Regions from separate parts of the Photobacterium sp. GB-72 genome, predicted to be linked through region 2. Evidence: predicted binding sites of a transcription regulator. Region 2 holds the regulator's gene; each other region holds the start of a gene.
The links. Region 2 encodes PurR, which represses purine synthesis genes. Its sites were predicted from a motif close to TNANGNAAACGTTTNCNTNA; they were not measured.
Positions count from the first base shown of each region.

Region 1: a site for PurR is predicted at 3,202-3,221, ahead of C9J40_RS15745 (formate--tetrahydrofolate ligase). Genes of this name have one in related genera too.
Region 3: a site for PurR is predicted at 2,134-2,153, ahead of purM (phosphoribosylformylglycinamidine cyclo-ligase). Genes of this name have one in related genera too.

Region 1 is NZ_PYNV01000014.1:120,176-125,625, reverse strand. It holds gene pflB (formate C-acetyltransferase) at 1-1,664, shown strand, start outside; gene pflA (pyruvate formate lyase 1-activating protein) at 1,976-2,716, shown strand; gene C9J40_RS15745 (formate--tetrahydrofolate ligase) at 3,311-5,065, shown strand; gene C9J40_RS15740 (YfbU family protein) at 5,355-5,450, shown strand, end outside.
Region 2 is NZ_PYNV01000009.1:75,609-81,058, forward strand. It holds gene C9J40_RS11705 (FAD-dependent oxidoreductase) at 1-1,488, opposite strand, end outside; gene C9J40_RS11710 (carboxymuconolactone decarboxylase family protein) at 1,481-2,095, opposite strand; gene C9J40_RS11715 (TfoX/Sxy family DNA transformation protein) at 2,555-3,145, opposite strand; cyclic di-GMP riboswitch class I at 3,280-3,370, opposite strand; gene purR (HTH-type transcriptional repressor PurR) at 3,569-4,573, opposite strand; gene C9J40_RS11725 (heme ABC transporter ATP-binding protein) at 4,979-5,450, opposite strand, start outside.
Region 3 is NZ_PYNV01000022.1:52,935-58,384, reverse strand. It holds gene C9J40_RS19325 (class II glutamine amidotransferase) at 1-214, shown strand, start outside; gene purN (phosphoribosylglycinamide formyltransferase) at 286-930, opposite strand; gene purM (phosphoribosylformylglycinamidine cyclo-ligase) at 1,031-2,071, opposite strand; gene upp (uracil phosphoribosyltransferase) at 2,265-2,891, shown strand; gene C9J40_RS19300 (DUF2066 domain-containing protein) at 3,502-4,656, shown strand; gene C9J40_RS19295 (DUF2069 domain-containing protein) at 4,737-5,168, opposite strand; gene wrbA (NAD(P)H:quinone oxidoreductase) at 5,198-5,450, opposite strand, start outside.

The sequences.
Region 1 (5,450 bases), on a different contig from region 2:
AGTTTTTGAATGGTGAAGACCTTCAGATGACGATGCAACGCCGTGAAGAAATTTGCGAACAGCACCGTGCACTTGGTCAAATCAAAGAGATGGCTGCTAAGTACGGTTGTGATATCTCACTTCCAGCTGTTACTGCACAAGAAGCTATCCAGTGGACTTACTTCGGCTACCTAGCTGCTGTTAAATCACAAAACGGTGCTGCAATGTCTCTAGGTCGTACTTCGACTTTCCTAGACATCTTCATCGAGCGTGATATCGCCGCTGGTAAGATCACTGAAGCACAAGCGCAAGAAATGATCGACCACTTCGTAATGAAACTACGTATGGTTCGTTTCCTACGTACGCCTGAGTACGATGAGCTATTCTCTGGCGACCCAATCTGGGCAACAGAATCAATGGGTGGTATGGGTCTTGACGGTCGTACACTAGTTACACGTACTAACTTCCGTTTCCTAAACAGCCTATACACTATGGGTCCTTCTCCAGAGCCAAACATCACTGTTCTTTGGTCTGAAAAACTACCTGTAGGCTTCAAGAAGTTCTGTGCGAAGGTATCTATCGATACATCTTCTATCCAGTACGAAAATGATGACCTAATGCGTCCAGACATGAACTCTGACGATTACGCAATCGCTTGTTGTGTATCTCCAATGGTTGTTGGTAAGCAAATGCAGTTCTTCGGTGCTCGTGCTAACCTTGCTAAGACTATGCTTTATGCAATCAACGGCGGTGTAGATGAGAAGCTTAAGATTCAAGTAGGTCCTAAGACTGAAAAAGTAACTGCTGAAGTTCTTGACTACACAGATACTATGGATCGCCTAGATCACTTCATGGATTGGTTAGCAACAACTTACGTTGCAGCACTTAACGCTATCCATTGGAGCCACGACAAGTACAGCTACGAAGCATCGCTAATGGCTCTACACGATCGTGACATCAAGCGTACAATGGCTTGTGGTATCGCTGGTCTTTCTGTTGCAGCTGACTCACTATCAGCTATCAAATACGCAAAAGTTAAACCAATCCGTGATGAAGACGGTATTGCAATCGACTTCGAAATCGAAGGCGACTACCCTAAATTCGGTAACAACGATGCTCGCGTAGATGACATCGCTTGTGACCTAGTTGAGCGCTTCATGAACAAGATCCGTACTCACAAAATGTACCGTGATGCGATCCCTACTCAGTCTATCCTAACTATCACATCTAACGTTGTGTACGGTAAGAAGACGGGTAACACACCAGACGGTCGTCGTGCAGGTGCTCCTTTCGCACCAGGTGCTAACCCAATGCACGGTCGTGATGAGAAAGGTGCTGTAGCATCTCTAACATCTGTAGGTAAACTACCATTTGCTCACGCTAAAGATGGTATTTCTTACACATTCTCTATCGTACCGAACGCGCTAGGTAAAGATCTTGATACTCAAGAAAACAACCTTGCAGGCCTAATGGATGGTTACTTCCACCATGAGTCTGGCATTGAAGGTGGTCAACACCTAAACGTTAACGTTCTTAACCGCGAAACGCTTGAAGACGCAGTTAAAAACCCAGAGAAATACCCACAGCTAACTATCCGTGTATCGGGTTACGCAGTGCGTTTTAACTCTCTAACGCCAGAGCAGCAAGCTGACGTTATCTCTCGTACTTTCACTGCATCTCTATAATATAGAGCGTACAGTTTAGTATGTAGGAAACTTGTTTCCTGATAAAAACCGGTCTTAATGGCCGGTTTTTTTATGTCTACATATCTTCCCCACAAGCCTCGCTATTGTTTATCGACTCAATGCAGATTTTTTAATAATTACAACATATCTATTACCAATAAAGTCATCTCTCCAAATTTTTATAAGTTAGCGATAAATTGACACAAAATAAGAGAATACCCCTAATTTCCATCCCGATATTTCGCTACAATACCCTAGTGGTTTGTAATAAAATAACACTCAAATAAACGCAGCATGCGGAGAAGTAATCAATGTCAGCAATAGGTCGTATTCACTCATTTGAATCTTGCGGAACCGTCGATGGACCTGGTATCCGTTTTATTGTTTTTCTGCAAGGTTGCTTAATGCGCTGTCAGTACTGTCATAACCGTGATACATGGGATACTCATGGTGGTCGTGAAGCTACGGTAGACGAACTTATGCATGAAGCGAAATCATACCGTCACTTTATGAATTCATCTGGCGGCGGTGTTACTGCTTCTGGTGGCGAAGCAATGCTTCAACCTGAATTTGTTCGTGACTTTTTCCGTGCTGCGCAAGCTGAAGGGATCCATACCTGCTTAGATACCAACGGCTATATTCGCAAACATACTGATGTGGTTGATGAAGTGTTAGACGCAACGGATCTTGTGATGCTAGATCTTAAGCAAATGGATGATGGTGTTCACCAAAATCTGGTTGGTGTTTCCAATAAACGCGTACTCGACTTTGCTCGTTACCTACACCAACGCGGTCAAAAAACTTGGATCCGTTATGTTGTTGTTCCGGGTTACACCGATGACGAACATTCTGCACATCAACTTGGTGAGTTCATAAAAGATATGGACAATATCGAGAAGATCGAACTACTTCCTTACCATCAACTCGGTGAGCACAAGTGGGAAGCTATGGGCTTTGAATACCCGTTAGCTGGTGTGAAACCACCGAAAAAAGAAACCATGGAAGCGATTAAAGAAATCCTTTCTAGCTATGGCCATAAAGTGATGTACTAATCCACTCAACGAAAAATACAAAAAGCGAGCATTAGCTCGCTTTTTAATACGTGTTAAACGGTAACTATCTTAACGGGATAATGGCAAAATAATCGTCAAAAAGGTGATAAAAAATAACATAATGCCAATTGAAAGTGGGGCTGTATGTTTCAACGTAGTCACTGGCTCGTTCATTGATAGCTTCCTTTAATATTTTTAATGATTTTGATATATATCAAATTTTAAAGTGTAATGATGAATAAACACACAGCCAATATTGCAACCAGAGTTTACAGTATTCACCAAATTCATCTTCATACTTCTACTCTATATATCGATATACTGCTTCTGCTCTAGTGACTAAATAACCACTTTCTTATTCTTTTATTACCTATCTCTAAAACGCATTCAATAAATCTTATATACGGTACAAAACGCAACCAAAAACAGCAGCAATTTATAACAACAAAAATAAAATTAACCATGATAAAATGATGGTATAAAAGAAAAGCAAACGATTGCGTCACTATATACATCTTTATCTATAGTATTTAAAACCAACACCATCAATATCACGCAGATACGCATGATTTCCACTGTGAGGATATAGCCTATATGAAAAGCGACATCGATATTTGCCGTGACACCCTACTCTCTCCGATTGAAGGCATTGCCAAAAAAGCGGGTATTCAACCACAGGAACTGACACCGCAAGGTTCATTAAAAGCAAAAATAAAACCTGCCATTTTGAATCGGTTAGCGGATCAAGCAGAAGGGAAACTGGTGGTCGTTACTGCGATTACACCAACCCCACTAGGAGAAGGAAAAACCGTTACAACAATTGGTTTAGCACAAGGGTTAGCAAAAATTGATCGCTCAGTAATGGCTTGTATTCGACAGCCGTCAATGGGACCTGTCTTTGGCGTAAAAGGTGGCGCAGCGGGCGGCGGTTATAGCCAAGTCGCACCAATGGATAAGCTAAACCTTCATCTTACGGGTGATATTCATGCGGTTACGGCAGCGCATAACCTTGCAGCTGCTGCAATTGATGCTCGCTTATATCATGAATCACGTTTAGGTTATGATCTATTCAGTGAAAAAACAGGATTACCTGCGCTACGTATCGACATTAATAACATCACTTGGAAACGCGTGATGGATCATAATGATCGTGCTTTGAGAATGATCACCATAGGTCAAAATGAACCAGATAAAACCATTAATGGTTTAGAGCGCCATGACGGCTTTGATATCACAGCCGCCTCTGAACTCATGGCTATTTTAGCACTTGCCGATGATCTCCATGATATGCGTAAACGCATTGGCCGTATTGTCGTCGCTTATGATCTTGATGGTAACCCTGTTACTACAGAAGATCTGCAAGTAGCAGGAGCCATGACTGTCACTCTCTGCGATGCCATTGAGCCCACCCTAATGCAAACGTTAGAAGGCGTACCCACTCTTATCCACGCAGGTCCTTTTGCCAATATCGCGCACGGAAATTCATCTATTATTGCAGACAAAATCGCATTAAAACTCAGTGACTTCACCATTACTGAAGGTGGCTTTGGTTCTGATATGGGATTTGAAAAAGCCTGTAATATTAAAGCCCAGCAAGCAAAAAGAGGCCCTGACTGTGCCGTTGTTGTGGCAACATTGCGTGGCTTAAAAGCCAACTCTGGTCTTTATGATTTACGTCCAGGACACGCTTTACCTGACGGTATTTTTGCCAAAGACAATGATGCGCTGGTTGCAGGGTTTGAAAACCTAAAATGGCATATCAGTAATGCCGCCCGTTATGGTGTTCCCGTTGTTGTCGCAATTAACCGTTTCCCACAAGATACAGATGAGGAATTAGCGCAACTACAAGCAATGATCAAAGCAGAGAGCTTTGACACTTTTGTAGACGTTGCTATCAGTGAAGCCTTTGGTAAAGGCGGTGAAGGGGCGATTAAACTCGCAGAGTGTGTGGTAAAAGCCTGCCAACATAAAGCAAACTTCACTCCTTTATATCAACTAAACCAGCCATTAGAAGAAAAAATAATGGCTGTGGCTGAAGTAGGATATGGGGCTAGTCATGTAGCGTTATCAGAGGTAGCTCAGCAACAATTAGTCAAATTTAAAGCTCTAGGGTTTGATGAGCTGGCTATTTGTATGGCAAAGACACCGCTATCTATTTCAACCGACCCTAGTATTAAAGGGGCACCAAAAGGCTTTACCGTCCCAGTACGTGAATTAAAATTGTGTGCAGGAGCTGGATTTATTTATGCTTTATGCGGCAATGTAATGACAATGCCAGGGTTACCTGAAAAGCCCGCATTTATGAATCTTGATATCGATGAGAATGGCAATATTATCGGCTTAAGCTAACAACGGCTAAAGGTTAACAATAAAAGGTTGTTGTTGCTTAACGCATGCAATAACAACCTGTTAAACGACGCTATCTTATACTTGCCCGAATACAGAGATAGCTATATTACTTTAACGATATCACTCGACAATAACCAAAAAAAAAAGACCTTAAAATAAATATGGCTTTTCATTTTTAATAATATACTGTAACAAAAAAAGATGCCCATATGGTGTCAGATCAATTTATTTTATACCTAACCTGCTACTCTCAATGGCAGAAAATAAAATATTAATGAGGCTAACTCAAATGGAAATGACCCACGCTCAACGCTTAATTTTATCTAATCAGTACTACTTGATGTCAAAACTGACACCTGAAAACGCAGCACATTATCGTCGCCTT
Region 2 (5,450 bases):
ATCAAATTCAACGTCGATCGTTTGCTCTGCCGAAAGATCATCAAGCTTAACGAGGTGATATTGCGCCGCCCCTTTCTCTACAAAACTAGCGGCTTTGTGCTTAAGAAGAACTCTAACGCCTTCATGAGTTAGCTTTTGATAGATTAAATCGGCTGCATCTTTATCTTCACGATTAAGTAGCTGATCTGCCATTTCAACTAAGATGACAGATGCGCCAAGACGATGAAACGCTTGAGCTAATTCACAACCAATAGGACCACCACCCAAAATCAATAATTTTTCAGGTAAAGTATCTAGTTGCCATAGGTTATCGGACGTTAATGGATTGACTGTGTTTAAGCCTGAAATATTGGGCAACAATGGGGAAGCCCCTGTTGCGATAATAATGTTACGTGTGGTGATCACTTTGCCGTTAACTTCTACTTCCCAAGGCGACAAAATCGTCGCGTCACCTTGGACACAATTCACACCAAGCTTGCTGTAACGTTCAATAGAATCATGCGGTTCGATATCTTTGATAACCTTGTGAACACGAGTCATAACGGCTTTAAAGTCGATTTTTTCAATTTTAGCTTCAATACCAAATTGTTTTGCTTGTTGCAGCTCATAAGCGCTATGAGCGACACGGATTAAGGCTTTAGATGGCACACAACCTGTGTTTAAGCAATCGCCGCCCATTTTATGACGCTCAATTAATGTGACTTCCGCTTTTACGGCTGCCGCGATATAGGAGCTGACTAAACCGCCAGCACCCGCACCAATTACCACTAGGTTTTGATCAAATACTGTAGGTTTTTGCCAACCGCTATAAACCTTTTGGCTTTTGATGTAATTAATAATTGTTTTTGCGAGCAGTGGGAAGATCCCGAGTAATACAAGAGATATCAATACAGGAAATGAGATGATTTCGCTCAAACTATTAATGTTACTCAGTTGAGTACCGGCATTCACATAAATAGCAGTTCCAGCCAGCATGCCAAGCTGACTGACAAAGAAGAAGGTACGAGTTTTAATCGGGGTTAAACCCATTAGTAAGTTGATCAGAAAAAACGGCACTACAGGGATTAAACGCAGCGTTAATAGATAAAATGCGCCTTCGTTTTCAATCCCTTGATTAATGGTCGCGAGGCGTTGTCCAAACCGCTGTTGTACCCAGTCTTGCAAAATATAGCGGCTTGATAGAAAAGCCAATGTTGCACCTATTGTGCTGGCAAAAGAAATAATAATAAGGCTAGGCCAAAAACCAAATAATGCCGCTCCAAGCAACGTTAAAATTGCAGCGCCGGGTAAGGAAAGGGCTGTCACGGCAATATAGAGTACAAAGAAAAACAAGTAAGCAGTGAAAAGTTGACTTTCAATCTTTGCTTGTAGGGCTAATTGCTCTTGCTTGATGAACTCAAGGGTAAGGTATTGGCCTAGATCAAAATGTAGCCATAACGCAATAAGGCTGACAATGACCAGCAGCAATAGCGTTTTTTTCTTATTCATTTGCCTGATCCTTTTTCGTTATGTTTTTATCTGATGCTTGCACGTTATCTTGAGCAATATCGTTAGGCGTAATAGGAAGAGAACAAAAGCCTTGTGCTGGCACATCGAGCGCAGTGTTAAATTTCGCCGACAAGTTCTGAAAGCTAACTAAAGCAGTGAGTTCAATAATATCATCACTGCTATACCATTCTTGTAGCGCGACAAGCATTTCATCTGTCACTCGTTTGCCTGTTATTGTCATCGCTTCAGTGTAGACCAACACAGCGCGTTCTTGATCTGTAAACAGCGTAGAGTGTTGCCAGTTGGCGAGTGCTTTAATTTTATCTTCTGAATCACAACGTTCGGCGAGCTTCATACCATTGGCATCAACACAAAAGGCACAATCGTTTAATTGTGAAACACGCACACAGACCAAAGATCGCATGACATCTTGAATCGGTGACTTCTTACGGTCGAGAAAACCAAAAAAACCTGCGACTAACCAAAATAAGACAGGTTTACGTCCCCATAGCTTTGCAGGGTTTAATACTTGACCATAGTGGCGAGCTTGAAGCCATAGCAAAGGCTTTACCCATAAAGAGTCAATTTTTTTGATCGAAATGCGCATGTGATTCCTTAAAAAACACCCTAAAAGTAGGGTTTTATACGATCTTACTCAGTAGCAGTTGTAAACATGTAGACCTTAACAACAGACATTGTATTTCATTTAATGATAAATATTTCTTTTTCTTCAATTGGTTGGTGAAAAAATCAGCAGGAGATAAGACAGTTTAAAGCGCCGCGTTATTTATTAGTGAGAAGATGGGTTATTGGTCGTATTAGCAAATAATTAGGCATGGAATATAAATAAAGATAATTATCATTTATATAAATCAAGGAGTGCAAAACGGAGGGAATTAATTTAATGGCAAAAGTTTGTTATTATGCAATTAAACCAAATAAATATTGAATTTTATAAAGGAAGATAAGGATAATACGGAAATTATTTTTGAAAGGTATACTTAGAAATAAAAGAATGGGGGCTCTTTTATTCCTAAGTATTTTATATTTAAGACAACTTATATTTTTAAGATAAGGCAGATAATAGTTCATTTCGACGTTGCTCAGGAATAACTGACCAATGTTGACCGCTAATTGCGCCTTCCAATGCCCAAAGCAATTCAATACTCAATGGACTTGTTTGTGATTCTTGAAGTGCTTTATATGCGCCAAGAGAGCCCACTGCTAGAAGTTGTTCAATAGTGTTTATGCCTGCTTTTTTAAGCATTCTTTCATTTGATAATCGTAGATTAGGTAAATCTTTAATTCGGTCAGGTACGCAACTCTCCTTTTCTTGCTTGTCTTTTTCTGCTGCATCCAGTGAATACCTACCTTGAGCTACAATCTTTGTGGGTTCATCCCACCATTGGTCGGGTATTGCATAGTGCTTGGTTACAACAGGGAAGCCACGTTTTTTATAAACATAGGGTTCCAAGCCAGCTTGTTTGAATTCCTTTTCAGTTTCAGCATTTGCACGTAAGTGAAGTTTATCGTTCACAACTAATGCAAACATTGTATCACCAGAAAAAATGCCAAAACCGCCAAACATCGACCGTGATTTTATTGAACCAAAATGGTCAAATAATTTTAATGAATCTTTTAATATTGGTTTATCCATGCTTCTACTCGGTGAAAAAATATGAGTGTCACCTAAACATTAAGAGCGAGGAAATAGATTAATTAATCTACACATTGATACTGTCAATATATTGTTAAGTTTGTGTCATAATATTGTCGGTTCAATAATAATCCTTCGGTAACCCCGCTACCTTGAATTATTAACATAATTTTTAGGCCGGTGGTTTTGCGTCTTAATCTTTCAATTAATTTGCCAGTTCGTGACTATATAAAGTTATATTAAATAATACTTTTAATATTAAATCTAAGCTCTCAAAAATGTGATATTGGTTCAGGTATTTGTTCTTAGCTTATTTTAATAAGCTTTATAATTATAAATACTCATGATTGTTTTTTATAAGTAAAAAAAAAGCCAACAAGGTTAACTTATCGGCTTTTCCTTAACATAGAAAGATAAATTTTATTAGTTGAGATCTTTAACCGATTTTCTCTCAACAAGTTTAGGCGTCATTTCAAAGGTTTGACGCTCATGATTCTTGTCTTTCACACGCTCTAGCAAGATTTCGATGGCCTTTTTACCTAAACGACGTTTAGGCTGGTGGATAGTTGTTAGCGGTGGCGCAAAGTAGGGCGCAAGGTCAATGTTATCGTAGCCAATGATTGAGATATCATCAGGAACACGCAGACCTGCCTGTTCAAAGGTACTGATCAGAGCCATAGCCATAATGTCGTTAAAGCAGAAGATAGCAGTAGGGCGATCTTCCATTGCGATAAACTTATGAGCAGCTTCAACGGCTGACTCACACTCAAAGTCACCGTCAAGTAGCCAATTATCATTAACAGTGAGATCTGCTTCTTTCATCGCTTTACGGAAGCCCTTTAGGCGCTCTTGACAAGTAGACTTATCAACTTGTCCAGATAAACAGCCAATTTTCTTATGACCATTTTCAATAAGGTGCTTAGTCGCAATATAACCGCCGTTTTCAGCGTTATCTAGAATATTATCAGTATGTGGGCTTTCTGGGCCCCAGTCCATGATAACCATAGGAAGATCATTTTTACGCTCAAGTAAATCGAGCAGCATTTGATCCAGATCGCTGCACATAACCAATAGGCCATCAACACGCTTTTCAGAAAGCATACGTAAGTAATCACGTTGTTTTTCTAAGTTACCTTCGGTGTTACATAAGATCAGTGTGTAGCCTGCACCATAACAATATTCTTCAACACCATGCACAACTTCGGCAAAAAATGGGTTAGTCGATTTAGTGACTAACATGCCGATAGTACGTGTTGTATTACATTTTAAGCTTCGCGCTACTGCACTTGGGGCGTAGTTAAGTTCATCTACTGCAGCCAAAACTTTTTGTTGCGTTGCTTCTGCAACAAAGCGTGTTTTATTAATCACGTGCGACACTGTAGTAGTTGATACACCTGCCATACGTGCAACGTCTTTAATGGTTGCCATATTTATTCTTCTTATCATGGTCAGATTAGGATCTGACAAAGGTTTTTGATACCAAATTGATTAATTACGTAGTCTATGGCTTACGAGTTCACTCGCAGAGATGAAGATCCTTTAGTTATTAGCTACTTAATTATTCAATTTGATACCGAATTATAGGGTGTTGCAATTATCATGGATCATAAACAACTAAAGCCGCAGTAAAATGCGGCATTAGAAGATAGAAACTATTTTTACACTAATTACACATGTAATCGCTTGCGATCACATTTTACTGTGTGTTTTGCGTTGTGCAATCTTTCTATTCAACTTGATTGAATTAATTGATCATTAACCGTAAAAACTCGATGTTTGTCATGCTAATAGCTTCAATTTATTGTGTATATCTAGTCATTAATAGATAAAACGTTAAAAAACAGAATGATTGGCTGATAAAAGATAAGGAAAATCACCACTTGGATGAGTATGAACACTGACAGGCCAACCATATAAGGTATCTATTACTTCAGGAGTAAGAACTTGTGTTGGCGTGCCGTCGGCTTTTATTTCTCCTTCGTTAAGGAAAATCATCCGATCAGTGTATTGGGCTGCAAGGTTTAAATCGTGCAATACCACAATTACAGCGGCGCCTTGTATAGCCATATTTTGGGCAATTTGTAAGGTGTGGTGCTGGTGGGCGAGATCGAGTGCTGAGGTGGGTTCATCTAACATCAAGATACATTTATCACCGGCTTTACTGAGTTGTGTTAAAACCCGGGCAAGGTGTACACGCTGTTTTTCACCCCCCGATAAGGTGGGGTAGAGACGTTTAGCTAAATTGTTAATATCAACGTATTGCATGCTTGATGCTGTTGCATCTTTCAGTTCAGGCGAAGTGAGC
Region 3 (5,450 bases), on a different contig from region 2:
TCGAGCACCATTTGGACAAGCATCATTAATTGATGAAGATGTCACGATTGATTTTAAGCAAGAAACAACTCCTGATGATGTTGTGACAGTTATCGCTACTCAGCCATTAACCAATGATGAAAATTGGCACAAAATGGCAACAGGCGAGTTTATTGTGTTTCACTTTGGTGAGCCTGTTTTCAACCAGTTAGTGGCTGAAGGTAAAACAGAATAATGGTTATTTTCTGTCACTATTGAAGTGGTATTATCTGCAATAGTAAAAAGGCGATCTTACGATCGCCTTTTTTATTGTGCTGCATATCCTTGAGCGGGGAGTTCAATACCATCTAGGATAGCTTTGCCGTCACTACTCATGGTCAAACGATTTTCCGCTAACCATTGAGTTACAAGTGGATAAATAGCATGTTCTTGCTTTTGAACACGAGCTGTTACTTCTTCAACGGTGTCATTGTCAAAAATAGGCACTCTGGCTTGTAAAATAACAGGGCCGCCATCCAATTCTTCTGTTACGAAGTGGACACTGGTGCCATGTACGTCATCGCCAGCATCCATCGCTCGTTGGTGAGTATTTAAGCCGGGATACTTAGGAAGGAGTGATGGGTGAATATTTAGCATCTTTCCTTTAAAGCGACGAACAAAGTCTGCGCTCAAAATACGCATAAATCCGGCTAAAATAACCACATCGGGTTTGAACTGTTCAATACAATCCGCTAAGGCTTCATCATATTGTTCACGGTCAGCATACTGATTAGGCGCAATATGTATCGCTTCAATATTGGCATTACGCGCACGTTCTAACCCATAAGCATTTTCTTTATTTGAGATCACAGCGGTTATTTGACTGTTTTTAATCAAACCTGCACTGCATGCATCGATAATCGCTTGGAGATTACTTCCGCTACCTGAAATAAGGACGACGATATTTTTCATATTTGGTACTACCATTTATTGAAAGGTTATCGGTATGTAGATAGCAGAATGAGGACATAGCGTCCTCATTCTTTTTATTACGAGTCAGCACTGTTGAGAGTTATTTGATCTCGACTTGCTCTTCGTTATCAGCAGCGTTTGCAATTTCACCTAGTAGCCATGCGTTTTCGCCTTCAGCGTTTAGGATATCAATGGCTTGTTGTGCTTGATCTTGTGGAAGGGCAATGACAAGGCCAACACCACAGTTAAACGTACGGTACATTTCGTAAGTTTCGACATTACCTGCAGTTTGTAGCCAGTTGAAGATGGCAGGCCATTGCCAGCTTGCGCCATTTACAACCGCTTTTGTGCCTTTAGGAAGTACACGTGGGATATTTTCCCAGAAACCACCACCTGTAATGTGTGAAATAGCATGTACGTCACAGCTTTCCATCATTTTTAGCGTTGATTTAACGTAAATTTTAGTTGGTGTTAATAGATGTTCAGAAAGTGTTTTACCTTCTAATTCTTGATTCAAATCGGCATTGGAAACGTCAATGATTTTACGTACTAATGAGTAACCGTTTGAGTGTGGGCCGCTTGAACCGACAGCGATAAGTGCATCACCAGCCGTCACTTTTGAGCCATCGATGATATCTGCTTTTTCAACAACACCAACGCAGAAACCTGCCACGTCATAATCTTCACCGTGGTACATACCCGGCATTTCAGCAGTTTCACCACCAATTAGAGCACAACCTGATTGGATACAGCCTTCGCCAATACCTGTTACAACACTTGCTGCTGTATCAATATCTAACTTACCGGTTGCGTAGTAATCAAGGAAGAACAGAGGTTCAGCACCTTGAACAATAAGATCGTTCACACACATAGCAACCAGATCGATACCGATTGAATCGTGTTGGTTTAAATCCATAGCCAAGCGAAGTTTAGTTCCTACACCATCCGTGCCTGAAACTAAAACGGGCTCTTTATATTTGGTTGGTAGTGAACAAAGTGCACCAAAACCACCAATTCCCCCCATAACTTCTGGGCGATGAGTACGTTTTACCACCCCTTTAATACGGTCTACTAATGCATTACCGGCATCGATATCAACACCAGCATCTTTGTAACTAAGAGAAGAGTTTTTGTCGCTCACAGATGATCCCTCAACGTATTAAAGTAAAAAAAGCGAATACATGATAACAGCAGTCACCGTCTAAAGGAAAACGTTTGCGTCAATTTTTTTAGCTGGATATTAAGTAAACAGTTAAACGTTTACTACTATCTGAAATCGTTTGGCTTAGTATATAATAATGCGATTTTATTTTTTAATTGCTCAGGAGTCAGAGATGAAAGTCGTTGAGGTAAAACACCCACTGGTTAAACATAAGATTGGTCTTATGCGCGAAGGTGACATCAGCACTAAGCGTTTCCGTGAGTTAGCAACTGAAGTTGGTAGCCTACTGACATATGAAGCGACTTCAGACTTCGAGACAGAAAAAGTTACGATTGAAGGTTGGAATGGTCCAGTAGAAATTGACCAGATCAAAGGTAAAAAAGTAACGGTAGTACCTATTCTGCGTGCTGGTCTTGGCATGATGGATGGCGTACTTGAGCATATGCCAAGTGCACGTATCAGCGTTGTTGGTATTTACCGTGATGAAGAAACGCTTGAGCCTGTTCCATACTTCAACAAGCTAGCATCAAACATTGATGAGCGTATTGCGCTTGTTGTTGATCCAATGCTAGCAACGGGTGGCTCTATGATTGCAACACTGGATTTGTTAAAAGAGCACGGTTGTACGCAATTTAAAGTACTAGTATTAGTAGCAGCACCTGAAGGTATTGCTGCATTAGAAAAAGCACACCCAGATGTTGAGCTATACACAGCTGCAATTGATGAGAAGCTAAACGATAAAGGTTATATCGTTCCTGGTTTAGGTGATGCTGGTGATAAAATCTTCGGTACTAAGTAACTTAGTAGCCAAGATTAAAATAAAACCGGACATGACGTCCGGTTTTTTATTTCTGAAAAGTGCTAAATATTAAGGTAAGTAATTATAAGTACTCGGTATCTTCGATTTGAGCATTGTCTACCGCATTATTCTCGCTCAAGTCTTTGGGGAAATTAGGTTGAGTACAACTGCAACAATACCGCTCATTACAGGTGCTAGAATCGTATTGCAATACGGCTCTTAATTTACCGACAAACGCTAATACCAATGCTGTTATCGTCGCTCATGTGATGATCACAGGATAAAAGGGTTTCGTTAACATTACCCCTCTCGTGACTTCTGACTCAGTCGTATTTGTTGGATCGGCAATTAAGAGATGCGACAATAGTGGCGATACCATTCCCCGCCACAATGTTAATTTTGTAAACGCTACTATTTCTCACTAGAGAATATTTTTCAGCAAATGGTTTGTTTCTTGCCTGTTGTATTGTGTTGGTTCAGGAAAAAGTACATATTGTATAGCTAATTAATTTTAGACTATGTGGCTATACTGAATATCAATGAGTCTTTAGGTCTTTTTGATTATCTTTTTATCTTTTGACGACTTATTTTTGTAAATTACGAGTGCGATATGTTGCGATTTGCGTTGTTATTTTTAGCTCTACTGGCTTTACCTATTAAAGCGGCTACTGTCAGTGATTTATATCAGGCTCAAGTAGTGATGCCTACTGATGGGCAAACCCCCGATCAAGCAGCAAGAGAGCAAGGCTTTAAGCAAGTATTAGTTAAAGTGACTGGTAATCCGAACATTACCCAAAATAGTGTTGTGGCTCAGGCGATAGCGAACAGTTCAAATTACGTCAGCCAGTTTGGTTATGGCCAATATAATGGACAGAAGACGCTAGATTTAACCTTTGATAAGGTACAAATTAAGCAGCTATTAACACAAGCTAAAGCGAATTTTTGGAGTGCTCAGCGTCCTAATATTCTCGTTTGGATGGTTGATGATAACGGTAATAGCCGAGATATTTTATGGGATCAATCAACCAATGCACTCGTCGCTGATACCAAACAAGCCGCAAATGATCGTGGTCTACCCGTTACTTTCCCAGTGGGTGATTTTAACGATGTTACGGCAGTACACGTATCCGATCTTTGGGGGAGTTTTATCGACACCATCACTAGCGCAAGTCAACGTTATAATGCGGGTGGTTTATTGTTAGTAAAAGCTCACCAACAAGACGCAGATAAGGTTGAATTAACATGGCAACTGTATGCTCAACAGCCTAGTACGATTGCAGCCGATACTCAACCTATTACCGGCAAAGCGAGCGGTACATTGGCACAAGCTAGCCGTGATATGATGAATCAAGTGACAAACCACTTAGCACAGAAATATGCTATCGAATTAGGTAGTGTCGCGTCAGGCAGCGTTAATATTGAAGTGGAGAATGTTAATTCAACAGAAGACTTTTTTACGCTTGAACGTATGCTTAATCAGATGACGACAGTAAGTAGTGCTAATGCGGTGAATATTAAAGGTGATAAGGTGATTTTCCGTATGAACTTATCAGCATCTGATGCTGAGTTTAAGCGCGAATTGAGCCATGAAAGTCGTATTAGCGCCGATGATTCTACTGTTACTAATACTAACGCAACGACAATGCCAAATACTGATGTGAACCAAGATCCTAATACGTTGGATGTCACAGCGACACAATCACAGTCGCAAACTCAACCTGAAAACTATGTTGCACCTGATGACATGTATATATGGCATAACTAAAATCTGGTGTTAATAACAATAATTAAGCCCTCACGATGAGGGCTTTTTAATATCTCATTATTAGAGAACGAGCGATTGGTTCAATCTTCAGGTGGTTCAAAACGTTCGCGTTCTTGTCGCTCCACTTGCGATAGACGCTGGAGTTTTATGCCGAGTTCTTTTGCTCTTACGCGTGCAAAAAGTATGTTACTGAGAAAGGCTATGGTTACGAGTAGTAGCTCTATGCCTGCTAACCCGCGTTCTCCTTCATCAATAGTGAGTAGCGTTAGAGCATGCAGGAAATAAAACATTAAAATGAAGTTAGACCATGCGTAAGTATAAGGTTTTGCAGCTAACATCCCACGTAATGGCAATAGTAAAGGAATGATCCAAACAACAGCCATTACCCAGTTATTAAGATGTGGGTGGGGAGAGATAATCGTTTGCCATAACGCGACCCATAGCATAAGAGTTAAATTCGCGCAGACGGCAAAGCGGTGAATATATTGTGTTTGCGGTTGCATCGGAGGCATCGAATATCCCTTTTCGTTTGCCATATGAGTTAACGCTGAAGTTGCATCGCGGTTAGTGCAAGCCGTTTACCGAGAGCTTGTGCAAGTTCAATTTCATCACTATGGAGCTGCTTATTAGTACCAATGTTGAGATGTGAAGCCCCATAGGGAGTACCTCCATGTTGCGTGGTATGCAAAGTGGGTTCGGAATAAGGGATCCCAACAATTAGCATGCCGTGATGCAGTAACGGTAACATCATCGATTGTAACGTTGTTTCTTGACCGCCATGCATAGAGGATGAT